Rhodopseudomonas boonkerdii: one gene and its partner. The protein of the gene in region 2 interacts with the protein of the main gene of each other region in a pairwise test. Links are inferred from orthologs where the notes say so. Each region holds a gene or a part of one and is shown on either strand. Other genes may lie near its edges. The genes, in order: uvrB and uvrA.

Region 1 (14,561 bases), 1.8 Mb from region 2 along the record:
TAAGCGATGGCACGCAAACTTCCCCGCAAAGACGTTGTCGTCGTCGGTCTCGGCTGGACCGGCTCGATCCTTTCCTACGAACTCGCCAAGCAGGGTCTCGATGTCGTCGCCATCGAGCGCGGCCCGTGGCGCGATACGGCCTCGGATTTCCCGCCGGGCTATGGACAGGACGAGCTGCGCTATGGCGTGCGCCTCGACATGTTCCTGCGGCCGGAGCAGGAGACGCTCACCGTTCGCAACAAGATGAGCGAGACGGCGCTGCCGGTGCGCAAGTTTGCCGGCTTTCTGCCGGGCAACGGCGTCGGCGGTGCAGGCCTGCACTGGAACGGACAGACCTGGCGCTTCCTGCCCAGCGACTTCAATCTGCGCACGCATATCACCGAGCGCTACGGCGCCAGCAAGATTCCGGAGGACATGACGATCCAGGACTGGCCCGTCACCTATGACGAGCTGGAGCCCTATTACGATCGCTTCGAGAAACTGGCCGGCATTTCCGGCAAGGCCGGCAATCTCAACGGCAAGATCCAGCCGGGCGGCAATCCGTTCGAAGGCTGGCGCAGTTCCGAATATCCGACGCCGCCGCTGAAGCAGAATTACGGTTCGGCGCTGTTTGCCGAAGCTGCGAAGAAGATGGGCTATGCGCCGTTCCCGCGCCCGTCCGGCAATATCAGCGAGGGCTACACCAATCCGCTCGGCGTCACCATGGGGCAGTGCACCTATTGCGGTTTCTGCGAGCGCTTCGGCTGCGGCAACTACTCGAAGTCCTCGCCGCAGGTCTGCGTGCTGCCGGCCTTGATGCGGCTCCCGAACTTTGCAGTGCAGACCGAGTCCGAAGTCACCCGGATCAATCTCGACAACACCGGCAAGAAAGCGACCGGCGTGACCTATGTGGATACGTCGGGCGAGGAGTGGGAGCAGCCCGCCGATCTCGTGCTGGTCTGCGCCTTCTCGCTGTTCAATGTCCGGCTGCTTCTGCTGTCCGGCATCGGAGCGCCTTACGACCCACAGTCAGGCAAAGGCGTCGTCGGACGCAACTACGCCTATCAGACCACCTCGGGCGTGTCCGTGATCCTGAAGGACAAGGTGCTCAACAATTTCATCGCCACCGGCTCGGGCGGCATGATGATCGACGAGTTCAACGGCGACAATTTCGATCATAAGGATCTCGACTTCATCGGTGGCGGCTATATCGGCTCGGGCCAGACAGGTGCGCGCCCGATCACCACGCGGCCGGTGCCGAAGGGCACGCCGCGCTGGGGTTCGCAGTGGAAGAAGGCCACCGCGGAGACCTATAACCGGGCCTACAACATCGGCACCCATGGCAGTTCCTACAGCTACAGGGACTGCTATCTCGATCTCGATCCGACCTATAAGGACCGGCTCGGCCGGCCGCTGATGCGCATGACGTTCGATTTCCACGACAACGAAATCAAGATGTCGCAGTTTCTCACCGACAAGACCGCCGAGATCATGAAGACGCTCGATCCGGTGGAACTGACGGCGAGCCCGCGCAAGGGACCGTGGAATTCCACCATCTACCAGACCACGCACAACACCGGCGGCACGGTGATGGGCAACGATCCGAAGGACTCGGTGGTCAATCGTTATTGCCAGAGCTGGGACGTGTCCAACGTGTTCGTGCCCGGCGGCGCTTCGGTGTTTCCGCAGAACGCCGGCTACAATCCGACGGGCACCGTCGGCGCGCTCGCTTACTGGACCGCGGATGCGATCAAGAATCGCTATCTGAAGAATCCCGGCCCGCTGGTTTGAGAGCGCACATGATGAAACGCTCCCTCCTTGTTTCCGTCGTCCTCTCGCTGTCCTTCGCCGGCGCCGCGCGCGCGCAGGAAGATCCCAAGGGCTATGACCGCGTCGAGAAGGGCCGCTATCTGTCGGTGCTCGGCGATTGCGCCGGTTGTCACACCGCACCCGGCGGCAAGCCATTTGCCGGCGGCCTCGCGCTGGACACGCCGTTCGGCAGATTGCTCGCGCCGAACATCACGCCCGATCCGGAAACCGGCATCGGCAGGATGAGCGACAGCGATTTCGTCGCCGCGCTGCATGAGGGCCGCGGTCATAACGGTCGCCGGCTTTACCCGGCGATGCCCTATCCGGCCTACACGAAAATGTCGCGCGACGACGTGCTGGCGCTGCGCTCCTATTTCAGGACGGTGCAGCCGGTGAGCAACGCGGTCGAGCCGAACCAGCTGCCGTTCCCGTTCAATATCCGCCTGTCGATGGCGTTCTGGAACTGGCTCAATTTCACGCCGGGCCGTTTCCAGCCAAACCCGCAAAAATCCGACGAATGGAATCGCGGCGCCTATCTCGTCGAAGGGCCCGCGCATTGCGGCACCTGCCACACGCCGAAGACGGCGCTCGGCGGCGACAAGACCAGCGTGGCGCTGTCCGGCGCGACGCTGCAGGGCTGGTTTGCGCCTGATATCACGGCCAACAATCACAAGGGCATCGGCGCGTGGACGAAAGAAGAGCTCGTCGCCTATCTGAAAACCGGCGCCAACAAACATACACTGGCCTCGGGGCCGATGGCCGAAGCGATCACGAATTCGACCTCGCAGATGTCGGATGAGGACCTCAACGCCATCGCCGCCTATCTGAAGGACAGCAGGCCGAGCGACGGCAGCAAGCCGCAGGCGCTTGCGGCCGGCGATGCAACGATGCGCGCCGGCGCCGCGATCTACAAGGATGCCTGCGCCGCCTGCCACAAGGATAACGGCTCCGGCGAGACGCATCTGTTTCCGAAGCTCGCGGGGAGCGCCATCGTGCAGTCCGACGATCCGGCGACGCTGGCGCATGTCGTGCTGAACGGCGCGCGTGCCGTCGGCACCGCCGGCGCTCCGACCGCGCCGGCGATGCCGGGCTTCGACTGGCGCCTGAGCGATGCGCAGATCGCCGCCGTGCTCACTTACATTCGCAACAGCTGGGGCAATGCCGCGCCGGCCGTCGCTGCGAGCGCGGTGAAAAGCCAGCGGGAATCGTCGGCGCATTGATCGTCGTTATTGTGACTCGATAGAACCGTGTCCCGGGCGCGCTGCAGCGTCAGGCGATGCGCCGCATCGCCGCCAACGCTGCTGCGCAGAACCGGGACCGTGCAAAGCTCGGTGTTTGTTGCGGTCCCGGCTCTGAAGCGGCACTTGCGGCGAAGCTTCGCTTCGCCTGAGCGCCGCATCGCGTCCGGGACACGATGTCATCGCTGCAAGGCGTCCGGCCTTTTGCATGATGCATGGGCTGGCTTCCTGAGGGGCAGTTATCTGATCGCCAACTGGAAGTCTAAACTGAGCAGTTTCTATGCTCGTCTTTCCGTTGAACGCCTCACTCCCATACCCCGCGCTCGCGGTGGCAGCATTCGAGGCCGTTGAGTTTGGCGGCTGTTCAATACTGACCACCATAGCGCCATGTTTTCGGGCATTCTTCCGTCCCGACGCGCGTTCTCGCTGCATATGGGGATCAGCGAGCGCCATGGCGGAGCGGCGGGTTCAGCCCCCGCCCGCCGTGGTCGCGTGGCCGAAGCTCGTTCCAGCGGATAGAACATGGCTCTTGTCCCGGGCGCGCTGCAGCGTGCAAACGCTGCTGCGCAGAACCGGGACCTTCATAAGCTTCGGAGTTCGATAAGGTCCCGGCTCTGCGAAGCAGCACGTCGCGCCGCATCGCGTCCGGGACAAGAATTCCGACTTTGCAGATCGATGTCTATCGTAAGCGAGCCGCCGTTCGGCTCACTTCTTCTTCCAGCCACCCCGCCGCCCCGGTGCGCCCGCGCTTGATCGCGGTGCGGGTCCGAATTCGGGGCCGGACTCGCGGCTGTTGGTCGGCTGGAAGATTTTGCTCTCCATGCCCGGGCCCATTTCATCCAGCGTCGGCTTGCGCGCCTTGCTGGCAAACTTGCCACGGGCCTTGCCTTGCGCGGCCTTGTCGAGACGGGCCGGCAGGTTTGCGGCATCGCCGTATTTCTTCGCGCCCTGATAGGCGCCGCCACGCGCGGCGACCCCGCGCTGCTTGATGGTGGGATCGTCCACGACGGCAAGCTCCGTGGCGCGCAGGCGTTTCACCTCGTCGCGGAGGCGGGCGGCTTCCTCGAAGTTCAGGTCGGCGGCGGCCTCGCGCATGCGGGTTTCGAGATCGGCCAGCACCGTCTCGAAATTATGGCCGATGGCGATGGCGTCGTCGGCCATGCCGCCGTCGCCGATCTCGACCAGCACGCGGTCGCCCTCATAGACGGAGTTGAGGATGTCGCCGATGGACTTCTTCACGCTCTCCGGCGTGATGCCGTTGGCGACATTGTATTCGACCTGCTTCTCGCGGCGCCGGTTGGTCTCGGCCATCGCGCGCTCCATGGAGCCGGTGACCTGATCGGCATAGAGGATGACGCGGCCGTCGACGTTGCGCGCGGCGCGGCCGATGGTCTGGATCAGCGAGGTTTCCGAACGCAGGAAGCCTTCCTTGTCGGCATCGAGAATGGCGACGAGGGCGCATTCGGGAATGTCGAGGCCTTCGCGGAGCAGGTTGATGCCGACCAGCGCGTCGAAGGCACCCAAGCGAAGATCGCGGATGATCTCGATGCGCTCGATGGTGTCGATGTCGCTGTGCATGTAGCGCACGCGAATGCCCTGTTCGTGCAGGAATTCGGTGAGGTCTTCGGCCATGCGCTTGGTCAGCACGGTGATCAGCGAGCGATAGCCCGCCGCCGCGGTGGCGCGGACTTCGCCGAGGAGATCGTCGACCTGCGTACGCGCGGGGCGGATGTCCACGGGCGGATCGACCAGGCCGGTGGGGCGAATGACCTGTTCGGCGAACACGCCGCCGCTTTCCTGCAGCTCCCAGCCGGACGGCGTTGCCGACACCGCCACGGTCTGCGGACGCATCATGTCCCATTCCTCGAAGCGGAGCGGTCGGTTGTCCATGCAGGAGGGCAGGCGGAAGCCGTATTCCGCCAGCGTCGCCTTGCGGCGGAAGTCGCCCTTGAACATGGCGCCGATCTGCGGAATCGAGACGTGGCTCTCGTCGGCGAAGACGAGGGCGTTGTCCGGGACATATTCGAACAGGGTCGGCGGCGGCTCGCCCGGCCGGCGGCCGGTGAGATAGCGCGAATAGTTCTCGATGCCGGCGCAGGAGCCGGTGGCTTCCATCATCTCGATGTCGAAGGTGGTGCGCTGTTCGAGGCGCTGGGCCTCGAGCAGGCGGCCCTGATTGTTGAGCTGGTCGAGCCGCCATTTCAGCTCGTCCTTGATGGACTTGATGGCCTGCAGCAGCGTCGGGCGCGGCGTCACATAGTGCGAATTCGCGTAGATCTTCACGAATTCCAGCTCGTCCTGCTTGTGGCCGGTGAGCGGGTCGAACTCCTCGATGTTCTCGACGGTGTCGCCGAACAGGTTGATGCGCCAGGCGCGGTCTTCATAGTGCGCGGGGAAGATGTCGATGACGTCGCCGCGGACGCGGAAGGTGCCGCGGGTGAAATCGTGCTGGGTGCGCTTGTACTGCAGGGCGACGAGATCGGCGATCAGCTGGCGCTGGTCGATGCGCTCGTTCTTCTTCAGCGCGAAGGTCATCGCCGTATAGGTCTCGACCGAGCCGATACCGTAGATGCAGGACACCGAGGCGACGATGATGACGTCGTCGCGCTCCAAGAGGGCGCGCGTGGCGGCGTGGCGCATGCGGTCGATCTGTTCGTTGATCGACGAGTCCTTCTCGATATAGGTGTCGGTGCGCGGGACGTAGGCTTCGGGCTGGTAGTAGTCGTAGTAAGAGACGAAATATTCGACGGCGTTGTCGGGGAAGAAGTTCTTGAACTCGCCATAGAGCTGCGCGGCGAGGGTCTTGTTCGGCGCGAGGATGATCGCGGGCCTTTGCGTGGCCTCGATCACTTTCGCCATCGTGTAGGTCTTGCCGGAGCCGGTGACGCCGAGCAGCACCTGCGTGCGCTCGTTACGGTCGATGCCCTCGACCAGCTCCTTGATCGCCGTCGGCTGGTCGCCTTTCGGCTCATAGGCCGATTTCAGCGCGAAGCGGACGCCGCCTTCGGATTTGTCCGGGCGCGGCGGGCGATGCGGCGTCCACACATGGCCGCTGCCGTCCTTCTTGCGGAATTCCGGTCGGCCGTCGCGGATCAGCGCTTCCAGCGCGTCGGCGGTGGCGCGGACCCCGAGCGCTTCCATCTTGTTGCGCACGGGGCGGGCGAGTGTCGTGTCCTCGTCGTCCTCCGCCGTGGGCAGGCCGAGCTGCTTCGCGAGTTCCGGATCGAGCGTCGGGATCGAGGCCGAGGTGCCGTAATTGGCCTGTGGCGCTTCCTCCAGACCTTTCTGCTCGCTCAACCGCGGCGCATAGGGCGCGACCACCGGCTGCGGATAAGGCTGCAGCGGCGTCGGGCGCGGCGTGTCGTCGCCCTCGAAACTTTTCGGGGTGGATTTGCGGGCGCGATGCACTGCGGCCTCGCCGCCGGAGCGGCGGTCGCGCGAATTGTCCGGCGGCGGCTGCAGGCCGGTGCCCGAGCCCATGCCGGCATCGCCGCGATTGATGGCGGGATTGAGCAGTTCCGCCAGCGCCGGCCCGATCGGCTTGACGTCGGGACGTCCCGCACCGGGCTTCGCCTTGGGAGTCTTGGTCGATCTTGCGGGCTTTTTCGGAGTGTCGGGTTTTTTCGCCATGGCCGGAATATGGGGCGAGTCCCGGGCGGATGAAAGGTCGGCCCGCTTGTCGGCGGGGGCTCGATAGCGACTAAGCACGTGTTTTGCTTCGCTGCGCGACCGCGCGAGCTGGACGATAGGCCTGCCGCTTGTTGCCTCCCGCGCAACGTTGCGGCGTAATCGATCGTCGCTTCCCGATTGATGTGGATAAGGTCTTAGAAAATTGCCGCCCGATAGAAAGCAACTTCTGGATGTTTCGGGAATCTGGCGAGTTCCGCTGATTACAAATCCAGAGATTGCTTGGGGGCGATCATGTTTTCAGGAATGGCAACGCGCATATTTGCGCGAATGATAGCGCTTTGTCTGGTGGCGTCGTTATTGGTCGGGTGTGCTGAGGTTGATCGGCGCGGCGGTGTCGCCGATCAAATTCAAGACTATCTTTTCAAGGCCGACAGCAAATCGCATCGTCTGTTGCGGTCATATCTTCTGGTCGGCGTATTGTTGGCGGTAGCGCAGCGCCAAGGCGTCAACGATGTCGACCGTACTGCCATTAAAGGTGCGCTGGAAGGCGCGCTAAGCGTGGCTAACGAGGCATTTAGTTGCCTGTATCCCGGCACCTTCGAGAGTAACTATGAAGGGCATCCGCCGGAACTGGAGATCATCGACTGGACGGTACAACCCGCGGTGCTGACATCGACCCATCAGTTACCGAAATGGTGCCAGTTCTTCGACGAGAAGATGGCGCGGCTTGACCATGCGATCTTTCGGCTTGCAACAGTGACGCTGTTCGGCGTTCGAGATCGAGACCAGTTCGTTGAAATTCGAGATCGCATGATCGGTCGGGTGCCGGTCCTGAGCGATACCCTGAAGGCTGCCATATCTGCCAATCGCGTCGTCAATCAGACCACCACATTGATCGACGACCTGCTTAATCTCAGTTTTGCGAGTCTTGGCCCGGTCACGACGTTGTTGCCGCTTTACCGCGACGCGCTCGAACTGAATTCGTGGATCATTGTCGACTCCATGGCGATGGCCTGCGTCGTGACGCGCGGCGAGACATCGATGGTGCTGCCTGCTGCTCCGGCGTCAGGAGTGCTCGATTTCGATCGCAACAATCCATGCGACGCTTATCGTTACGCGGTGCTGATGGCGGCGGAAGGAAATGCCGAGCCGGCCGCGCTCAGGGCTTTCATCACCTATATGTATCAGGTGCCCGTAAGGGTGGAGGCCTATCGGCCGCACTTCTACGTTGTCAGCCGGTTGATCGGCAGGTCGTGCCTTTCGGTTCTAGGCAAGGAACAGTGCGATACCGCGCTCACCTATGCCCTGGAGAAATCCGCGCTCTACATCAACAACGCCTACAGCCAGCCGCGCGGAAAGATCATCGCGTCGCTTTTCCCAGGTTCGATGATTGCGTCAAACCGGCCGAAACCCACGCGAACCGTGCGCCGTCCGGCGACCGACCCTGTAGCTACCGGTACCATCACGCCCGCGCCGGCCGCGCCCTCGGCGCGCTAGCCGTTGTCGCTGCCGACCATGTCGCGCGCCCGGCACATCATTCTCGGTGTGCAGGGCGGCGTTGCGTTTTGTCGTCCCGTGGCGATTGACTTGTCAGGAGCCTTCTGGCGGACTTGTGGTGAAACAGTCTATCAGCCACGCAGGGCCGCCGCATGATCGACCTCTACTACTGGTCCACCCCGAACGGTCACAAGATCACGATCTTTCTCGAAGAGACAGGGCTGCCCTACAAGATGATCCCGGTGAACATCGGCAAGGGCGATCAGTTCAAGCCGGAGTTCCTGGCGATCGCGCCGAACAACAGGATCCCGGCGTTGGTGGACCATGATCCGAAAGGTGGCGGCAAGCCGGTTTCGGTTTTCGAGTCCGGCGCCATGCTGCTCTATCTCGCCGAAAAGACCGGCCGGTTCCTGTCGGCCGATCTCCATGCGCGCTACGACACCATCCAGTGGGTGTTCTGGCAGATGGGTGGGCTCGGACCCATGGCCGGGCAGAACCACCACTTCCGCAACTACGCGCAGGAAAAGATCACCTACGCCATCGATCGCTATGTCAACGAGACCAACCGACTCTACGGTGTGCTCAACAAGCGGCTCGCGGATCGTGATTTCATCGCTGGCGAATATTCCATCGCCGACATGGCGAGCTATCCGTGGATCGTGCCGTTCAAGAATCAGGGGCAGGATATCGACGACTTTCCGCATCTCAAGCATTGGCTGGAGCGGATCGCGCAGCGCCCGGCGGTGCAGCGCGCTTATGCGGTGGCAAAACAGGTCAATCCGAATTTCGGTCAGCCGCCGGCCAAGACCGACGAGGAGCGCAAGATCCTGTTCGGGCAGACATCGCGTGTGGTGAAGGACTGATCGAACGGATCGGGCCAGCCTGTCCTCTCCCGCAAAAGCGAAAGTTTCCGTTGGCGCCGCGGCGTCGGTGCTGTCACTGCTGTCTGCGTCTGCCGGATCGCCCGACAAGCCAGGCGAGAACAACGGAGAGCGCAGCGAAGAACATCGATCGGAGAGCATATGACCCTGCAATTGTTCGAACTCGTCGGTACCGAGGAGAATCGGCCCTTTAGCCCCTATTGCTGGCGCACGCGCATGGCGCTCGCGCATAAGGAACTCGAGGCGATCTCGATTCCGTGGCGCTTTACCGAGAAGGAGGCGATCGCCCGGCACAAATCCGAGAAGGTGCCGGTGCTGCTCGATGGCGAGCGTGCGATCAACGACTCATGGAGCATCGCGACCTATCTCGAGGACGCTTATCCGGATCGCCCGTCGCTGTTTGGCGGTGACGGCGGTCGGGCTATGGGGCGAATGATCAACTGGTGGGGCGATGCCGTGATGATTCCCGGCATGGTCTCGCTCATCATCCTGGATATCTACAACCACCTGAGCCCCATCGATCAGGCGTATTTTCGGGAGACACGCGAAGCGCGGTTCAAAAAGACTCTGGAAGAAGCTTCCGCGACCCGCGACAGGGACGTGGAGACATTTCGCAAATCGCTCGATCCGGTCAGGCTCACGCTCCGCTCGCAGCCGTTTCTCGGCGGCGAGCAGCCGAACTATGCCGATTATATCGTGTTCGGTCCGTTCCAATGGGCGCGTGCGATCTCCGGATTTCAGCTTTTGCAGCCGAACGACGCGATCTATGTCTGGCGCGAGAAATTGCTTGATGCATTTGGTGGCATGGCGCGGAAGTCGGCAGGTTACGACGTATAGTCATTGCAATGATGCCGGCACTGTTGTTCCTTCGCAGGGGGAGTTGCATTAAAACGCACTGCTTGTTCACACGAATCCAATTGCCAGGTCGCCATGTCTTTTCAACCTATCGATGACGACTCCGCCATGTTCGATCTCGCGCCGGTGTCGTTGTGGATCGAGGATTTCAGCGATGTGAAGGCGCTGTTCCAGCAATGGCAGGAGCAGGGCGTCGACGACATGGAGACCTTCCTGCTGGCAAATCCGGAGCGGGTGCGTCAATGTTCGCAATCGATCCGCATCATCAAGGTCAACCAGAAGACGCTGTCGATGTTCGGCGCGCGCGACCTCAATCATCTGATGGTCAGTCTCGGTCTGGTGATGCGCGACGACACCTTCAAGAGCCACGTCTCCGAACTGTCGCAGCTGTGGAGCGGCAAGACCGACTTTTCCAGCCACACCGTCAATTACACGCTGAAAGGCGACCGTCTCGACGTCCAGCTGCACGGCCGGGTGCTGCCCGGCTACGAGGACAGCTGGAAGCGGGTAATGATCTCCATCGAGGACGTCACCGAGCGCGAGACTGCACGGCGACGCCTCGCCAAGAGCGAGAACTACGCTTTCGGCCTGTTCGCGCATTCGCCCGTGTCACTCTGGGTGGAGGACTTCAGCGGTGTGAAGCGGTTGATCGATGAGGTGCGCGCGCGCGGCGTCGAAGATTTTCGCGTTTTCACCGACGTCCACGAGGAGTTTGTCGAACGCTGCATGAGCGAGATTCGCGTGCTGGACGTCAACAGCCGCACGCTGGAGCTGTTCGGCGCACCCGACAAGCAAACGCTGCTGCTCAGCCTCGCCGAAGTGTTTCGTGACGAGATGGGGCCGCATTTTCGCGAGCAGCTGATCGATCTGTGGGAAGGGCGTCTGTTCCAGCAGCGCGAGGTCGTCAACTATGCGCTGGACGGCACGAAGCTGCATCTTCTCCTGCAATTCTCGGTGCTGCCGGGCTATGAGCGCGACTGGTCCCAGGTCCAGGTCGCGCTTACCGACATCACCGCGCGCAAGAAGGCCGAGGCGTATCTCGAATTTCTCGGCACCCATGACGTGCTCACACGGACCTATAACCGCGCCTTTTTCACCGAAGAGCTCAATCGGCTGGAGCGCAAGCGCAAGGCGTCGCATCCCGTCACCATCATCGTCGCCGATCTGAATGGGCTGAAAGCCGCCAACGACCAGCTCGGTCATGGTGCAGGCGATGCGCTGCTGCGCCGAGCCGGCGAGGTGTTCGGTTCGCTGGTGGAGAAGCCAGCCACCGTGGCGCGCGTCGGCGGCGATGAATTCGCCGTCATCCTGCCGCTGACGGATGAGGCCGGCGGCGATGCGGTGATCGCGACGCTGGAGGAGCTGATCGAGCTCAACAATCAATATTATCCGGACACGCAGCTCACGATGTCGGTAGGTGTTGCCACCAGCGCGACGGGCGAGCAGCTGGTGGATGTGGTGAAGCGCGCCGATATCGAGATGCTGCAGGCCAAGCGCAGCTATTACGAGCATCCGGAGCGCGACCGCCGCAGCCGGACGGCACGCAATCTGTAGCGCCGTCACACCGCGCAGCTGAGCTGTCGCCCAGCTCAGCCTCGCGATCAGTCTTGCGATCAGCTTTGGCGACCGCGCATGTCGGCCTCGATGGCCAGCACCGGGCTGCCGAAGCGGGAGCGATAGACCTGCAGGTTTTCCAGCACGCGCTGCACGTAGTTGCGCGTCTCCGCATAGGGAATGCGCTCGACCCAATCCACGACATCGACATCGGCCTGACGCGGATCGCCGTAGCGCGCGATCCACTGGCGTACGCGCCCGCGCCCGGCATTATAGCCGACAAAGGCAAGGACGTGGTTGCCGTCATAGTCGCTGAGCAGGTTCGCTATCTCGGCCGAACCGAGCTGCAGATTGTAAGCGGGGTCGTTGTGCAGACGCTCGTTGTTGAAGGTGAAGCCCATCCGCCGCGCCAGCGTCTGGCCGGCGGCGGGCGTCACCTGCATATAGCCGGTGGCAAGAGCGCCCGAGGTGATGCGCGGATTGAACGCGCTTTCGGTGCGGGTGATCGCATAGACCAGGCTCTTGTCGGTCTTCGCGCCGATCGGTGCGAAGTCGGGCAGGCCGGTGGCTGGGAAGGCATAGCTGTCGAAAGCGAGACCGCGATTGAGCGCGGCGCGTCCGACCGCCAGCATGGCGCCGGGGTCACGGTGTTTTCGCGCGGATTCGGCGACCATCGCGAGCAGGGCGGTGTCGTTGCTGCGGTGGAGGTCGCCGACGAACGGGACAACGAGGCGACGGTTGCCGCTGGCATAGAGAACTTCGACGGCCCGCACGAGGTCGCGGTTGGCGAGCGTCGTGCGTTGCGCCGGGCTCAGCGCTGGCGGCGTGCGCAGCCGGGTGTGGCGGCAGCCGATCCGGGCGCAAGCGAGCTGGCCGTAATAGGTGGTGCCATGCTGTGAGGCGAGGGCGTAATGCTGCTGCGCCGCCGCGCGATTGCGGCCCGCGTCGGCGGCGCGGCCGAGCCAGTATTGCGCACGCGCCAGCGCCGTGGGGCCGCGGGTGAGGCCGGGAATTTCGTTGAAATGACGTGTGGCCGTTTGCGGATCGCGCAGGAAACGGAGCGCGATCCAGCCCGCCATGAAAGAACGATCGACGCGATAGGTCTCCTTCTCCGGCGCTGCGTCATGCGCGAGACGATAGGCAAGCTTCGCTTGACCGTCGTCGAGGAGCGATCGCACCAACGCGCGGCGTTCCACCCACCAGATGTCAGGGCTGTTGATGACACTGGGATCGCGCGGCGCCGACAGCATCAGTTTGGCGGCTTCACTGTCGCGGCCGCTGCGGCGCAGCCACTGGATACGGGTGAACTGATAGGCGGGATCGCTGCGGACATTTGCCGGCACGGCGGCGAGCAGGGCCGCGGCTTTCGGTTTCTTGCCGATCACGGCGGCGCGTGCGGACACGATGGCGACGGCGCCCGGGCCGAGATGTTTTGCGGCGCGCATCGCGGTGTCGAAATCGTTGGCATAGAGACGGCTGTGCATACGCGCGGCGTGATCGGCTTGCGTCAATCGTGCGCCGAACAGTTTGAGCACCTCGGCCTCGGTGCTCGCCGAGAAGCCGTCGCTGCGCCAGGCGGCGCTGGCAAAGCGAATGGCCCTGCTATCGCCGAGGGAGGCGAGTGCGCGGGCCATCGCCAGCTGCCCGAGGGCCGTGCGCGGTTCACCGCCGGAGAAAAACGTGCGCACGGTCGCGGCATCGGCGCGCTCGATCCACAGCCGCGCCTCCGCGCGCCGCTGCAGCAGCGTCATGCCGGGCCAGGCGGGGTTGGCCCGGATGAATTCGGCGTAGCGCGCGAATTCGTTGTCGCCATCGGAGCGCAGGATCACCCATTCGGTAACCTTGCGGCCAAGCGGATCGCGGATGTGATCGCGTGTCCGCGTCGCGGCGTCGAGCTTGCCCGCGCCAGCGAGACGGGTTGCTTCAGAGATGGTCTTGAGATCGGCATGCGACAGCAGATGCTCTGCGGCATGCGATGCGCGCGCATGGGCGGCCAAGGGGTGGCTGACGACGATGACTGCGACGCTGGCCGGAAGCAGCACGCGCCGGATGGAAACGGGTAGATCGATCACAGGGCTTTCCGATGCAGGCGGACGACATCCGCATGTCTTGCTCTCGCTCAAAGTCGAGGGAAAACCTTCATGAAATGCAAAGCACCGATCGCCGCAGCGTGTGGTGAAGATGGCTGATCTGTAATGTCGCGGGTTGCGTGGAAGATATGGCCGCGTGCGGCGCCGCGGGACGCAACATTTTGCGGTGGTCCATTCGCGCGCAGCGTCGAAATGTCTCGAAGAAATGATGCGCGACGCCTGCTCACATCGACGTCGCGCGGGCGTGCGCCGCGGCGGCCCTGCGCAGGCAGTCGCGGCACAGGCAGTCGCCGCCGGCAGCGGGCATCGGCAGCTTCGCGGGTTCCTCGGCGCACCAGCAATTGCCGAACAGGTCGCAACCGAATTCGGTGCCGCAGGCCTGGCAGGTCAGGCAGCGGCTCTGCGATACCTCGCCGGGCAAGCGGTCCGTTCCTGTCCGATTTGTCATCCAGACGGCCTCAATTTCAGTTCGATCTTCATGCAGCGTTCATCTGCCGCAGTCGTATAGTCGCCCGATATCGCGCGGCCGCATCATAGGCCGGCGATGAAGCGAGGGAAACCCGATGGCCCGCGACCCGCAAGGCGCGCTGATCGCGCTGAATCGTTTCGGCTTTGGCGCCCGGGGCGGCGCATCGGGCGACATCGTCAACGCCGCGTCCGACCCCCGCGGCTATGTGAAGGCGGAGCTCGCGCGTCCGCAGGCGGTCATGCTGGAGCTGCCGGGCCTGCAGACGACACCGGAACTCGCCCAGGCCATGTTCGCCTATCAACTCGAGGTGAAGACGGCACGCGAAGCAGCCGCCAAGGCGCCTGTCGAGCCCGAGAAGAAACCGGAAGCGCCGGCTATGACGGGCAATACGATGATGACGGTGCAGCCCGACGCGGCCAAACCCGCGCCCGTCGCCCAGATGCCGCCGAATGTGGTGCAGAAGACCTTTCGCACGGAGGCGCTGGCACGGATCCAGCGGGCCACCATCGCGGAATGCGGCTTTGTCGAGCGGCTCGTCGTGTTCTGGTCGAATCACTTC
Region 2 (14,673 bases):
CGGAACGGTCGAGACCGATGTCGGACAGTTCACGATCGCTGAGCTGCGACAGCTCGGCAACGTTGCGCTGATAGTCACGGAAAGCCTGGATCATACGGATAAGCGAGAGCAACATTTTCTATCTCCTTCACAGTCTGCGATTCATCTCTTGGGGAGTGCATCGCTGTTGGAGTGAATATAGATGGCCGTTTCGCAGTGCGGCAGTTCAGATGTTGCGATGCAGCTAAGCGATTTGTGCATGGCTTCGGCAAGAGCTGATTAACCTTTCGGCGCCCGCTGGCGCCTCTCAGGGCAGTATGCGTATCCGGGCACCGCAATTGGCTCGGCTTCCGTTAGTTAGGCGATTAAATCACTGTTTTAGAGGCGTTTCTCGCGTGTGGCGGCAAGATGATCGCGGCGTGGCCGGAAGTCGGCGGGGCTCGTCGAAGCCGTTAACAGTCGTCATATAGACATGCGCGAATCGCATGCAAGCATTAGGTATGAATGTATATTCATCTTAAATGGGGAGAGACTGCAGCATAGATGTGCGTCACAGAGAGACGGCTTCAGTCGAATGATTTCCTGCTTTGTTCCCGGCGGCGAGATGCCGCTAGGATTGTGGCAGGGGGGCTGGATCTCGGCTGGCGTGTGTGGCGCGCAAAAACTGAATGGCCTTCTGGTTCGAAGAGCGGCCACGCATTTGCCGGGAGACCGGGCAGATGCCTGGCGAGAGCGATGGCCGTTCAATCCTCGCGGCGGCCTTGGAACAACGAGACCGGGAAATCAGCCGCGTATCGCCTGGTTGGGCTGCGTTCCGGCATGACCGGAGGATTCGGATTGCGCTCCACCGCCTTGCGGTACAGATGCCAGGTCGCATGGCCGAGCAGCGGGATCACGACCGTGAGTCCGAGGAAGAAAGGCAGCGAGCCCAGCACGAGCAGGGCGGCTACGATGACGCCCCACATTGCCATCGTCACCGGATTGCGCGCGACCACGCGCAGCGATGTGGTGACCGCATCCATCACACCCGCATGTCGATCCAGCATCAGCGGAAACGACACTGCGCTGATGCAGAGAGCGACGAGCGCGAATATCAGGCCGGTGCCGCAGCCGACGGCGATGAGCTGCCAGCCCTGAGGCGTCGTCAGCACCTGTGACAGAAAGCTTGGAATCGCCGCGGCAGGCGCATTGCCGAATGTGGAGACATAGATCGCTTGCGCCGTTGCAATCCAGACCAGGAACAGAACCAGCAGCGCGAGACCCAGCGCCAACATGGCGCCGAAAGAGGGTGACCGGGTCACACCCAGCGCGTGCCACGCTGAGGGGTCTTCGCCCGTTTCGCGACGACGGCTGAGTTCATAGAGGCCAATGGCCGCGAACGGTCCGAGCAGAGCGAAGCCGGCGGCGAGTGGGAACAGCAGCGGTAGGATCGAATAGCCAAGCACCGTGCGCGCCAGCACGATGCCGATCACGGGATAGATCAGACAAAGTATGACGGCATGACTGGGGACCGCCTTGAAGTCGTCCCAGCCGAGCCGCAGCGCGTCGCGGAGGTCTGATGGCGTGAGGGTGTAAATTGCCGGCGCCGGGCCGATATCGGCGGCGCGGGCGAGATCGCTGGCATTGCCGGAATAGGAGAGGGCCATGGTCGTTGCTCCCTTCTGTGCGCAGCACTCGCGGCGCCGATGGCGCGGAAGCCGCTCGGAAACGATCACGATCAAAGCCAGACGCGCATGCAAGGAGACTGACTGCCGCGACCTGTGCAACCATCCTAGCGCCGGCGCGTCGCAGCGTCTCTCACGCTTGGGTGAGGGTGCAGTGCGCAGCGATGTTGCGCTGCGGTGCGGCCCGGGCATCGCCGCAATTGGATTGGACCTTTGATGTGTCTCCGTTATCCGTCGCCGTGCCGCATTGGCAGCGGCGGTCGATAGGGACATAATGCTGTGCGGCGGTCATTCGCCGGTCATGTCTTGCGGCAATTCTTCAGGCCATCATCAAAGTCATTGGGAGCCATCAGAATGAGCATTTTCGGAAAGATCATGAGCGCGATTTTCGGCGGCAGCGCCAGTGCTGCGGCTGCCGACGCTGCGCCCGCTGCCGGCGGATCCGCAGCTCCGGCCGGAGGTGCCGCCCCCGCGGCCACCGTGGACGTCGCGCCGATCCTCGATGCGGCTGTCAAAGCCAAGGGCGAGAAGCTGGAATGGCGCACCTCCATCGTCGATCTGATGAAGGCGCTGGATATCGACAGCAGCTTCAGCGCCCGCAAGGAGCTGGCCAAGGAACTCGGCTATACCGGCGACTCCAATGACAGCGCCAGCATGAATATCTGGCTGCACAAGCAGGTGATGACCAAGTTCGCCGCCAATGGAGGCAAGCTGCCGGACGATCTCAAACACTGATCGCTTCGCGATTGCGAAACCAAAGGCCCGCGCTCGCGCGGGCCTTTTTGTTGTGGTATGCCAGTGGACAACAAAGCGCTCTTCAAGAGCCAGTACTGGGAGGACCACCATGGATCTGATCGATCGCCGGACACTCGTCGCCGGAGGCGCCGTCGCGCTGACCGCCACCGCCATCGGCAGTGAGGCCGCGCAGGCGCAGGCCGGCCCCAAAAGCATCTTCAAGGTCGATACGGTGACCATTCCCATCGCCGGCGAGACAGATGTCTTTCCGGTTCGCCGCATCTACTGCATCGGCCGCAACTACGCGGCGCATTCGCGCGAGATGGGTTCCGATCCCACCCGTGAGCCTCCGTTCTTTTTCCAGAAGCCAACCGACGCGATTCAGAACGTGAAGATCGGCGAGGTGGCCGATCATCCCTATCCCTCGCTGACGAAGAACTATCATTACGAGGTCGAACTCGTCGCCGCGCTGAAATCCGGCGGCACCAACATTCCGGCGGAGAAAGCGCTCGACCACGTCTATGGCTATGCACTTGGCCTCGATATGACCCGCCGCGATCTGCAGCGCGCCATGGGCGACGAGAAGAAGCCGTGGGAGATCGGCAAGAGCTTTGACCACGCCGCCGTCATCGGCCCGATCCATCCGGTGGCGAAAACAGGGCATCTCACCAAGGGCCCGATCTCGCTCGCCGTAAACGGCACCGTGAAGCAGAGCTCCGATCTCGACAAGATGATCTGGAGCGTCGCCGAGCAGATCGCAAAACTCTCGGAAGCCTTCGAGCTGAAGGCCGGCGACATCATCTATTCCGGCACGCCGGAAAATGTCGGCCCGGTGGTGAAGGGCGACGTGTTGCTGTGCAAGCTGCAGGGATTGCCGGACATGTCGATCAAGATTGTCTAGTCGTCATTCCGGCGCGCGCGCATCGTCGCGCGCGAGCCCGGAATGACGGAGCGTGTTGTTAGCCCGTGATATCCGCATATTCCGGATGCTGTTCGAGATAGTCGACCACAAAGCTGCATCCCGCCACGACCTTGTGGCCGTCCGCGCGAATTAACCCCAGCGCACCCTTCACCAATTCCGATGCGACGCCGCGACCGCGCAGCGCAGGCGGCGTTTCCGTATGAGTGATGATCACGCGGTCGCCCGTCTGGCGATAATTCGCAAAGGCAATGCTGCCGTCGACGGCAAGCTCGAAGCGGCTGGCGCCCTTGTTGTCGCGGACGGCGGAGGCAGTGAGGGTGTCGGTCATGATGGCGTCCCGATCGGTCATGGATTACGATCGAAACGTAAGTGCGCCTGCATGCGCAGACAATGCGGCCCGATGCCGGTCAGCCCCGCGGCGTCGTCAGGGCCACGGTGATGTCGTCCATGCGCGAAAACATGAAAGTTGGCGCGCGAGCATTCAGCGCAGCCGCGCTCGTATAGCCCCACGACACCGCGCCGAAATCGACGCCGGCCTCGCGCGCCGCATCGATATCGCGGATTTCGTCGCCGATGGAGAGCGTGTCATCCACCGAGACGCCGGTCAGTTCGAGGATGCGCTGGAATTTGGCGGTCTTGCCGAACAGGCCGGCGGCACAGGCGAAGAAGGAGACGTGCTCCTCGAGCTCGCCCAGCACGGTGCGCACATTGTTCTCGTTGTCCGAGCTGACGACGCAGATCGTGACGCCGCGCGCCTTCAACTCGTCGAACATGCGGTCGACGCCGGGAAACAGCGCGATGCGGTCGATCTGCTGCGCCTTCATCTTGCGCATGTCGCGGACGATCAGCGGGATGCGCCATTTGGGCACGCCGAGCATCCGCACCAGCTCGCCGGCGCCGACGCTGCGCATCTCGTCGATGCGATCGCGTTCGACGCGCCGGAACTTGTGCTTCTCAGCCACCTGGTTGATGACGCTGAGAAACCACGGAAAGCTGTCGGAGAGCGTGCCGTCGAAGTCGAAAATGGCGAGTTTGTAAGTCATGTCACTGGAAAAAGCGGCAAGGAAGGTTCGCCGCGCAACTGGTCATGAAAAGGCGGTGGAATCGAGGCCGCCGACTGGGCCAAGCATGACCGGGTTAGGTGACGCCATCAAGTCGCGATGCCGCGACGAATGGGTGCATGTCTAGCCGGTCATCTGATAAAGTCAGAGAAAAATGCGGAGGTCTGCTCGAGGTGCGGTCTGCGAGGGGACACAATGCCTTCCATGCGTATCGCACCGCTCGTGTGGGCCGCACTTTGTTCGACCGCAGCCATTTTGGCTAGGTCTTGGCTGGAGGCGACGGCACGGTGGTCCTGCGGGTCGATCAGATCAACGCGTGTCCCGATGATGCGCTGTTCAAGCTTCTCGCGGCCGAATTGACCGAGCGCCTCGGCTCGAGCGAGGGCGACGACCTCGATGAATTTCTGACGCGACTATCGAGGATTCCCGTAGGTTTACGCGCGATGGCAGCGGTCTACCAGCTCGATGTGAGCCTGACGCTGGACGACCTCGGCTGGCACTTTGCGAATTGGCACCACCGCGGCTATTCCGAACAAACGCTATGGGCGCTTGGTGAATTGGGCGCGCAAGAGTATGCCGAGATTTTTGCTGAAGCCTATCAGCTTGTGCAGCCATTCTGGGAAGAGATCAGCGCTCTCTGCGCGCAGGATTTCCAGGACTTTGTCGAGTGGTACAGCGATTCCGAACTCGACCGACTGATGCTGCCGCTGACGAAACGGATGTGGGATCTGCAGAACATCGACAACGGACTGTTCGGATTCTGGATCTCCTATGCGCGCAAGCATCCCGAACGGGTTTGCGGGTAGCACTAGGGGACTGATGTGAGGCGAGGGCGCGACACCTGTAGCCCCACATTCAACGGCATGCGGCGCTCAAGCAGGAATGATTCTAGACAGACAACAGCGACGCTTGATCGACGCTAACGGATTCAACTGTTTCGACTCTAACGCCTATCCTTAGCGACTTCAGTAAGTCGCACAAGGCGTCGCCATCTTATCGGCGCGTTCCACCATTGCGTCGCGAAGGTCGTGAACAATCGCTGCCCCGACGGACCGCGATACTTTTTGGATTGAGAGAGAATTTGAAAAGATAACAGGCTCTTTCAAGGATTCCCTTGGCGGCGCGTCTACTCCGCCGCTTCCCCTGTCACCTTCCGCTTCTTCGGCTTGCCCGCCTTCGCCAGCACCGGCTTCAGGAATTGCCCGGTATAACTGCGCGGCGCTTTCACGATATCTTCCGGCGGGCCCCAGGCGACGATTTCGCCGCCGCCGTCGCCGCCTTCGGGGCCGAGATCGATCACCCAGTCGGCGGTCTTGATGACTTCGAGATTGTGCTCGATCACCACCACCGTGTTGCCTTGCTCCACCAGCTCATGCAGCACTTCGAGCAGCTTTGCGACGTCGTGGAAATGCAGGCCCGTGGTCGGCTCGTCGAGGATGTAGAGCGTGCGGCCGGTGGCGCGCTTGCTCAGTTCCTTCGCTAGTTTCACGCGCTGCGCTTCGCCGCCTGAGAGCGTCGTCGCCTGCTGGCCGACATGGATGTAATCCAGGCCCACACGGTGCAAGGTTTTAAAAGTCTCTCGCACGCGCGGTACCGCCTTGAAGAATTCGGCGGCTTCCTCGACGGTCATGTCGAGCACGTCGGCGATGGATTTTCCCTTGAACAGGACTTCCAGCGTTTCGCGATTGTAGCGTTTGCCCTTGCAGGTGTCGCAGGTGACGTAGACGTCGGGCAGGAAGTGCATCTCGATCTTGATGACGCCGTCGCCCTGGCAGGCCTCGCAGCGGCCGCCCTTGACGTTGAAGGAGAAGCGGCCGGCTTCGTAGCCGCGCGCCTTGGATTCCGGCAGGCCGGCGAACCATTCGCGGATCGGCGTGAAGGCGCCGGTATAGGTCGCCGGATTCGAGCGCGGCGTGCGGCCGATGGGCGACTGGTCGATCTCGATGATCTTGTCGATATGTTCGAGACCCTCGATACGGTCATGCGGCGCAGCACCTTCGCTTGCGCCGTTGAGTTTTCGCGCGATCGCCTTGTAGAGCGTGTCGATCAGCAGCGTGGACTTGCCGCCGCCGGAGACGCCGGTGATGGCGGTGAACAGGCCGAGCGGCAGCTCCGCCGAGACGTTCTTCAGATTGTTGCCGCGCGCATTGATCACCTTGATGGTGCGGCGATGGTTCGGCGGACGCCGTTCAGGCACCGGCACGGACATCTCGCCGGTGAGGTATTTGCCGGTGAGCGACTTTGGATTCTTCATCACCTCCTGGGGCGTGCCCTGGGCGACGATGTTGCCGCCATGGGTGCCGGCGCCGGGGCCGACATCGACGACATAGTCGGCAGCGATGACGGCGTCCTCGTCATGCTCGACAACGATCACGGTGTTGCCGAGATCGCGCAGTCGGCGCAGCGTGTCGAGCAGCCGCGCATTGTCGCGCTGATGCAGGCCGATGGAGGGTTCGTCCAGCACATAGAGCACGCCGGTGAGACCGGAGCCGATCTGCGAGGCGAGGCGGATGCGCTGGCTCTCGCCGCCGGACAGCGTGCCCGAGGATCGCGACAGCGTGAGATAGTTGAGGCCGACATCGAGCAGGAAGGAGAGGCGTTCGCGGATTTCCTTGAGGATACGAACGGCGATCTCGTTCTGCTGCTTGTTGAGCATGCCCGGCACGGTCTCGAACCAGTCTCCGGCCTTGCGCACGGAAAGTTCGGAGATGTTGCCGATGTGCATCCCGCCGATCTTCACGCTGAGCGCTTCCGGCTTCAGGCGATAGCCCTCGCAGGCATCGCAAGGGACGTCGGAAAAATACTTGCCGAGTTCTTCGCGCGCCCATTCGCTTTCGGTCTCGCGGAAACGGCGGTCGATATTGGTGACCACGCCCTCGAACGGTTTCTTGGTGTCGTAGGAGCGAACCCCGTCCTCATAGGAGAACTTGATCTCGTCGTCGCCGGAGCCGTGCAGCAGGACGTTCTGCGTCTTCTTCGGCAGGTCCTTCCATTTGGTGTCGAGCGTGAACTTGTAGTGCTTGCCGAGCGCGGTGAGTGTCTGCAGATAATAAGGCGATGACGATTTTGCCCAGGGCGCGATGGCGCCCTTGCGCAGCGTCAGCTCCTTGTCGGGAATGACGAGATCGGCGTCGATGGTCTGCTCGACGCCGAGGCCGCCGCATTTGGGGCAGGCGCCATAGGGGTTGTTGAACGAGAACAGACGGGGCTCGACTTCCGGAATGGTGAAGCCGGAGACCGGGCAGGCGAACTTCTCCGAGAACAGGATACGCTCGGCGCCGGTCTTGTCGTGAATCTTGGCGACCTTCTTCTTGCCGGTGTCCTCGGCGGCAGCAGCGGGCGCATCCGCATATTCGATGACGGCGAGGCCATCGGCGAGCTTCAGAGCTGTTTCAAAACTTTCGGCGAGGCGCTGGCCGATATCCGGGCGCACCACGATGCGATCGACCACCACGTCGATGTCGTGCGGAAACTTCTTATCGAGGGTCGGTGCTTCCGCGAGTTCGTGGAAGGTGCCGTCCACCTTCACGCGCTGAAAACCCTTCTTGAGATAGTCCGCAAATTCCTTGCGATACTCGCCCTTGCGGCCGCGCACCACCGGCGCCAGCAGGTAGAGCCGCGTGCCTTCCGGCATCGCCAGCACGCGGTCCACCATCATGGAGACGGTCTGGCTTTCGATCGGCAGGCCCGTCGCCGGTGAATAGGGAATGCCGACGCGCGCCCACAGCAGGCGCATATAGTCGTAGATCTCGGTGACGGTGCCGACGGTCGAGCGCGGATTCTTAGAGGTGGTTTTCTGCTCGATGGAGATGGCGGGGGACAGGCCGTCGATCTGGTCGACATCCGGCTTCTGCATCATCTCCAGGAACTGCCGGGCATAGGCCGACAGCGACTCCACGTAACGGCGCTGGCCCTCGGCATAGATGGTGTCGAAGGCGAGAGACGATTTTCCAGAGCCGGACAGGCCGGTGAACACCACCAGCTTGTCGCGCGGGATCGTCAGGTCGATGTTCTTGAGATTGTGCTCGCGGGCGCCGCGGATGGTGATGCTGCGCATGTTCGCTGCAGCCTGTTGCCGCCTCGCCTTGATGACTTCATCCATCGCAATGCATTCCCCGGCACGCCGTGCGCGCCACATGCGGGCGCGTCTCGCCGGGGCACCGGGATCAACGCCGAATTGAGTGTGTCCGGAACATAGGAAGAACGGGGAGGGATTTCCAGTGCTCTCGCGCGGTCTCCAGCACTTTGTTGGCCGTGGGGGTGCAGAGGAGACCTGCTTTCGGAAAGGGCGCGGGCAAATAGCGGGCAAAGAAAAAGGCCGGCATTGCTGCCGGCCTTTCGAAGACTTGTTTTTCGAAGCTCAGTACTTGGCGATGACCGGGCCGCCCCAGTTGAAGTGGTAATTGATACCGCCCTTCACAGTGTGTGTGGTCAGGCCCACATTGGTGAAGCCGACATTCGGGTCGCCATAGGCGGCGTTGCCGTAATCGGCATACATATATTCACCCTTGAGCGACCAGCTCGGTGCGAACATGTATTCGACGCCGGCGCCCACGGTCCAGCCCGAGTGAACCTTGCTCTGCGAGGCGGAAGCGCCGGGGATGGCGATGGAAATGCGGTTGTCAGCCCATGCGTAACCGCCCTTGGCGTAGAACAGCGCCGCGCCGGCGGTGACGCCGAGACGTCCCGTGACGCTGCCGAACGAGCGGATCTTGTCCTCGACGGTGACGATGCCGAGAATGGTGTCGCTGTACTTCATGTCCGATGCCGCGGCATCGACTTCGAGACCCCACAGCCAGTTGCCGCCCGGGATCGCCCAGTTGTAGCCGATGGTGCCGCCGCCGAAGCCACCCTTGATGTCATTGGTGGTGAACGCGAAGCCATCGATGCGGTAACGGTCGGACCAGCCATAGCCGCCCATGACACCGGCGTAGAAGCCGGACCAGTTGTAGGCGACGGCGACCGGCATCGGCGGAGCTTTGGTATAGGGGCGGGCAGCCAGATCAGCGGCGGAAGCCGCAGAAGCGCCGAGAACAACGAGGGCAGCCGAAGCAAGCAAAATCTTCTTCATCTGAAGTCTCCCCAGTGCGGTTTCGCAGCGAAACCATTCCCCCGGCGTGAACGCCGAATTCAATCCCTGGTTGGACTATAGGCGAGTCCCGTCAAAATGCAGTCACTTAAAAGCCACACTCGCATACGTTGTCCTTGGATTGGACGTAAGTAAAAGGTAAGCGGAAACAGTTGCCTAGGCCGGTTGTACGAATCGGGTGCGCTGGAGTTCACGGGGCCGTCTGCCCCGCGCTGCCACGATACCGTCGCGCGAATTCTGCTGCTTGAGAACATTAAGGGAACATACTAGAGTGACGTCGTGGTGGATAACCCGCGGTGCGGGGACGTCCCGCGGGGACGGACCGTATAGGGTCGATATCGGCACGGTTGCGCACAGCCGGCACTTTGGTGCCGGGCTTGGACGTCGGCATCCGATCAGCAATTCAGATTCGAGAGTTAGGAGAGTGGCATGGCGGGTAGCGTCAACAAGGTGATTTTGGTCGGCAATCTCGGCAAGGATCCCGAGGTCCGCCGCATGCAGAACGGCAATCCGGTGGTCAATCTCACGGTGGCGACCTCGGATACCTGGCGCGACAAGGCAACCGGCGAGCGCAAGGAGAAAACCGAATGGCATCGCGTGGTCATCTTCAGCGAGGGGCTCGCCAAGGTGGCGGAGCAGTATCTGAAGAAGGGCGCCAAGGTTTACATCGAGGGCGCGTTGCAGACCCGCAAATGGACCGACCAGTCCGGTGCTGAAAAATACACGACCGAAGTCGTGCTGCAGGGGTTCAACGCGACGCTGACCATGCTCGACGGCCGCGGCGGGGGCTCGGGCGGTGGTGGCGGCTATGGCGGCGACGACATGGGCGACAGTTTTGGCGGCGGCCAGTCCAGCCCGCCGCCGCGCCGCGTGGCCGCCGCGCCGGCCGGCGGTCGCAGCGATATGGATGACGACATCCCGTTCTGATCCACCGCATTGCTAACGACACCTCGGCGCGCTGCGAGCGATTGCTCGCGGCGCGTTTTCTTTTCGGGTGGATGAATGGGCGCGATGGCTGCCGCAATGTGGATGAGCGCGATATCTTTACATTGGAAAGATTTGTGCGAGAATTGCTTGCATCATTCTCTTGGATCCGTGATCACATGTCGCTCCAGCCTCTGCTCGATGCCGCCGCGCCGATCCCGTTGCATGCCTTCGCAGCCATGGCAGGATTTGCGCTTGGCGTCGTTCAACTCGCTGCCCCCAAGGGCACGTTGTCGCATCGGGTGATGGGCTGGCTATGGGTGCTATTGCTGGCCATTACGGCGATCAGCTCGTTCTGGATTCATGGCGATAGCTATCGGCTGTGGCGTGACTGGAGCCCGATCCATCTGCTCTCGATCCTTACGCCGATCATGCTGGTGGTCGGCGTCCTTCACGCGCGCCGGCACCGCGTGCGCGCGCATGCCATCACGATGGTGTCGATCTTCATCGGCGCGCTGGTGATCGCCGGCTTGTTCACGATGGTGCCGGGGCGCGTCATGCACACGGTGGTGTTCGCCGGCCGCTAATTAGGCTTCGGTGCTTCAGCACATCCAAGGATATGCCATGCCATCGCGAAGCCGATCGAGGCGACGATGCGCGGTGATGTGGTCGATCTCCGCGCGCGTCATGCCGATATCTATCAGTTCTCTTTCGCTGAGATCATGCAGCGAGATGCCTGGCTCGCGGCATCGGCACTGCTCCTGAAACCAGTGCCAGCACGGCTTCAAGAAAGCGGCGGCCCGCAGCGCCGATGGTGCGGCGGCATCGCCGGTCCCGGTTGCTGGCGGTGTGAATTGGATTGGCATCGGTCACTCCTGCTGTTGCGCACGGCAGGCGAGGCCAAAACAAAAGCCCCGTCCGATGCCGGCGGGGCCTGTCGAAGAAGATAGCGGCTTTGAACGTCCTAGCGCATGACTCCTTCCATGGCCCAGCAAAGGCGGGTCATCGATTTGCGATTGGAGATGCGCACAAACATATTCATGATGGCCGCATACTATGATGCCGCCCATAAATCAATGGTTGTTTTCTGCGTTTCTTTCACTAGTGCGTGCTTGCGAGTCTCGAAGATTGCGAAGTGACGTGTCCGCGAGCCCGTCGTCTGCCCCCAAGCGGCATGATCCGTGAGCCGGTGCTTGCCTCTGGCCCGCCGCTGTACGGCCGCAAGATTGCTGCAGGATCCCGCCGTTTCTCACGCGATTTGTACGGCTTCCACCAATCTTGCCGTTTCTTCCTTGCGAGCGCCGTAACTGATTGAAAGATAAGGTCGAAAATCACTTGCCTCGGAGGTTGTCGGGGTGGCCTACGCGCGTGCTTTACGCTATATGAGTCGCACCCGAATCTGACCGGAAACAACCTTGTCCGACAACGAAGACCAGAAGCCTGGGGAGCCGCCGGTTCCCTCGGATATCCGTCCCGTATCCATCCTCGACGAGATGAAGCGTTCGTATCTCGATTACGCCATGAGCGTGATCGTGGCGCGCGCGCTGCCCGACGCCCGCGACGGCCTCAAGCCGGTGCATCGGCGCATCCTCTATGCGATGTACGAGAACGGCTTCGAATACAACAAGCCGTTCCGCAAGTCGGCGCGCACCGTCGGCGACGTCATCGGTAAGTATCATCCGCATGGCGACCAATCGGTCTATGACGCGCTGGTGCGCATGGCGCAGGACTTTTCCATGCGCGTGCCGCTGATCGACGGCCAGGGCAATTTCGGCTCCATCGACGGCGATCAGCCGGCCGCGATGCGCTACACGGAATCGCGCCTCACCAAGATCGCGCAGACGCTGCTCGACGATATCGACAAGGACACCGTCGACTATCAGGACAACTACGACTCGTCGGAAAAAGAGCCGAAGGTTCTTCCCGCGAAATTCCCGAACCTTCTGGTCAATGGCGGCGGTGGCATCGCTGTTGGCATGGCGACCAACATTCCGCCGCACAATCTCGGCGAATGTATCGATGCTTGCGTGGCGTTGATCGACGATCCCTCGCTCTCCATCGACGATCTCAACAAGATCATTCCGGGCCCGGACTTCCCGACCGGCGGCATCATTCTCGGTCGCGCCGGTATCCGCACCGCCTACCACACCGGCCGTGGCTCCATTGTGATGCGCGGCAAAGTCTCGATCGAGCCGATCCGCAAGGATCGCGAGGCGATCATCATTTCCGAAGTGCCGTATCAGGTGAACAAGGCCACCATGGTCGAGCGCATCGCCGAACTCGTGCGCGAGAAGAAGATCGATGGCATCTCGGATCTGCGCGATGAATCCGACCGTGACGGCTATCGCGTAGTCGTCGAGCTGAAACGCGACGCCGTGCCGGACATCGTGCTCAACCAGCTTTACAAGTTCACGCCGCTGCAGACCAATTTCGGTGCCAACATGGTGGCGCTGGATGGCGGTCGCCCGCAGGTCTTCAATCTGAAGGACCTGCTGACGATCTTCGTCGGCTTCCGCGAGCAGGTCGTTACGCGGCGTACGAAATTCCTCCTCAACAAGGCGCGCGACCGGGCGCATATCTTGGTCGGCCTCGCCATCGCCGTCGCCAATATCGACGAGATCATCCGTGTGATCCGTTATTCACCCGACCCGAACACGGCGCGTGAGACCCTGATGTCGCGCGACTGGCCGGCGAAGGATGTCGAGGCGATGATTACGCTGATCGACGATCCGCGTCACCGCATCAATCCGGACGGTACCGCGCGTTTGTCCTTCGAACAGGCCAAGGCCATTCTCGAGCTCCGCCTTGCACGCCTCACGGCGCTCGGTCGCGAGGAAATCTCTGACGAACTTGATAAACTCGCCATCGAGATCGCCGACTATCTCGACATCCTGCGTTCGCGTGCGCGCGTGCAGGGCATCGTCAAGGACGAACTCGGTGCCGTGAAGGCGGAGTTCGCCACGCCGCGCAAGACGGAGATCGTCGAGCAGGAAGGCGAGGTCGAGGACGAGGACCTGATCCAGCGCGAGGACATGGTGGTGACGGTGTCGCATCATGGCTATGTGAAGCGCGTGCCGCTCTCGACCTATCGGGCGCAGCGCCGCGGCGGTAAGGGCCGCTCCGGTATGGCGACGCGTGACGAGGATTTTGTCTCGCGCCTATTCGTGGCCTCCACGCATACGCCAGTGTTGTTCTTCTCGTCGCGCGGCCAGGTCTACAAGGAGAAGGTCTGGCGCCTGCCGATCGCGCCGCCGAACGGTCGCGGCAAGGCGATGATCAACATCCTGCCGCTGGAGCAGGGCGAGCGCATCACCACCATCATGCCGCTGCCCGAGGACGAGAGCACCTGGGATACGCTCGACGTGATGTTCGCCACCACCGGCGGTAATGTCCGGCGCAACAAGCTATCGGACTTCGTCGATGTCCGCCGCTCCGGCATCATCGCCATGAAGCTGGACGAGGGCGAGAGCATCGTCGACGTGCAGATCGCCACCGAGCATGACGACGTGCTGCTGACCGCTGGCGGCGGCCAGTGCATCCGCTTCCCGGTCACCGATGTTCGCGTGTTCCAGGGCCGCAGCTCCATGGGCGTACGCGGCATTGCGCTGGCCGAAGGCGACAAGGTGATCTCGCTGTCGATCCTGCGCCATGTGGAGACGACCTCGGACGAGCGTTCGGCCTATCTGAAAATGCGCCGCGCGGTGGCGGGCGAAGCTGTGGCCGACGAGTCGGCTGTCGAGGCCGAGGGCGAAGAGACGTCCGGTGCCGTTCAGCTGTCGCAGGAGCGCTATGCGGAACTCGGCGCTGCGGAACAGGTGGTGCTCACCGTTTCCATCAACGGCTATGGCAAGCGCACTTCGAGCTACGAATATCGCACCACCGGCCGCGGCGGCAAAGGCATCGTCGCCATGTCGGTGAACGAGCGTAATGGCAAGCTGATCGCCTCCTTCCCGGTGGAAGACAGCGACCAGATCATGCTGGTCACCGACAAGGGGCAGCTGATCCGCTGTCCCGTCGAAGGCATCCGCGTCGCCGGCCGCTCCACCCAGGGCGTCATCGTGTTCAACACCGCGGACGACGAGCACGTGGTGTCGGTGGAGCATATCGGCGAAGCCGGCGAGGGCGAGGAGCCTGAGGCGGGTGGGGCTGCGCCGGAGGTGGAGGGTTGAGGCTCTTCGTGGCAGTTTACGATGCGTGAAGCAAAAAGCCCGCGGCTATGCTGCGGGCTTTTCTGTACGGGTAAGACGCGCGCTTATTGCTCAAGGTGGGGCCGGCCCGACGCTCTTGCTACGGATCGAC

Evidence for each region.
Region 1: the proteins of uvrA (region 2) and uvrB interact in binary tests that used the Escherichia coli proteins (3 or more experiments, as listed by UniProt). The link is inferred for Rhodopseudomonas boonkerdii from one-to-one orthologs.

Annotation. Positions count from the first base shown.
Region 1 is NZ_CP036537.1:1,486,233-1,500,793, forward strand. The notes cover bases 3,532-6,965. They hold uvrB (excinuclease ABC subunit UvrB), read right to left. Parts: upstream 6,657-6,965; coding sequence 3,732-6,656; downstream 3,532-3,731. Other genes in these bases: E0H22_RS06985 (hypothetical protein), read left to right, coding at 6,948-6,965. In the rest of the region: E0H22_RS06965 (gluconate 2-dehydrogenase subunit 3 family protein), read left to right, coding at 1-3; E0H22_RS06970 (GMC family oxidoreductase), read left to right, coding at 7-1,770; E0H22_RS06975 (c-type cytochrome), read left to right, coding at 1,779-3,008; more of E0H22_RS06985, read left to right, coding at 6,966-8,153; E0H22_RS06990 (glutathione S-transferase N-terminal domain-containing protein), read left to right, coding at 8,306-9,016; E0H22_RS06995 (glutathione S-transferase family protein), read left to right, coding at 9,176-9,871; E0H22_RS07000 (sensor domain-containing diguanylate cyclase), read left to right, coding at 9,965-11,443; E0H22_RS07005 (lytic transglycosylase domain-containing protein), read right to left, coding at 11,503-13,515; E0H22_RS07010 (cysteine-rich CWC family protein), read right to left, coding at 13,757-13,981; E0H22_RS07015 (DUF1800 domain-containing protein), read left to right, coding at 14,097-14,561. UniProt on the Escherichia coli protein: The UvrABC repair system catalyzes the recognition and processing of DNA lesions. A damage recognition complex composed of 2 UvrA and 2 UvrB subunits scans DNA for abnormalities.
Region 2 is NZ_CP036537.1:3,252,817-3,267,489, reverse strand. Bases 5,288-8,833 are described here. They hold uvrA (excinuclease ABC subunit UvrA), read right to left. Parts: upstream 8,464-8,833; coding sequence 5,488-8,463; downstream 5,288-5,487. Other genes in these bases: E0H22_RS14890 (outer membrane protein), read right to left, coding at 8,722-8,833. Also shown: E0H22_RS14930 (DUF1127 domain-containing protein), read right to left, coding at 1-115; E0H22_RS14925 (DUF2189 domain-containing protein), read right to left, coding at 723-1,625; E0H22_RS14920 (DUF3597 domain-containing protein), read left to right, coding at 1,998-2,378; E0H22_RS14915 (fumarylacetoacetate hydrolase family protein), read left to right, coding at 2,488-3,279; E0H22_RS14910 (GNAT family N-acetyltransferase), read right to left, coding at 3,338-3,649; E0H22_RS14905 (HAD-IA family hydrolase), read right to left, coding at 3,708-4,343; E0H22_RS14900 (DMP19 family protein), read left to right, coding at 4,628-5,167; more of E0H22_RS14890, read right to left, coding at 8,834-9,432; E0H22_RS14885 (single-stranded DNA-binding protein), read left to right, coding at 9,880-10,377; E0H22_RS14880 (DUF2306 domain-containing protein), read left to right, coding at 10,554-10,961; E0H22_RS14875 (DUF1127 domain-containing protein), read right to left, coding at 10,977-11,240; gyrA (DNA gyrase subunit A), read left to right, coding at 11,790-14,543. UniProt on the Escherichia coli protein: The UvrABC repair system catalyzes the recognition and processing of DNA lesions. UvrA is an ATPase and a DNA-binding protein. A damage recognition complex composed of 2 UvrA and 2 UvrB subunits scans DNA for abnormalities.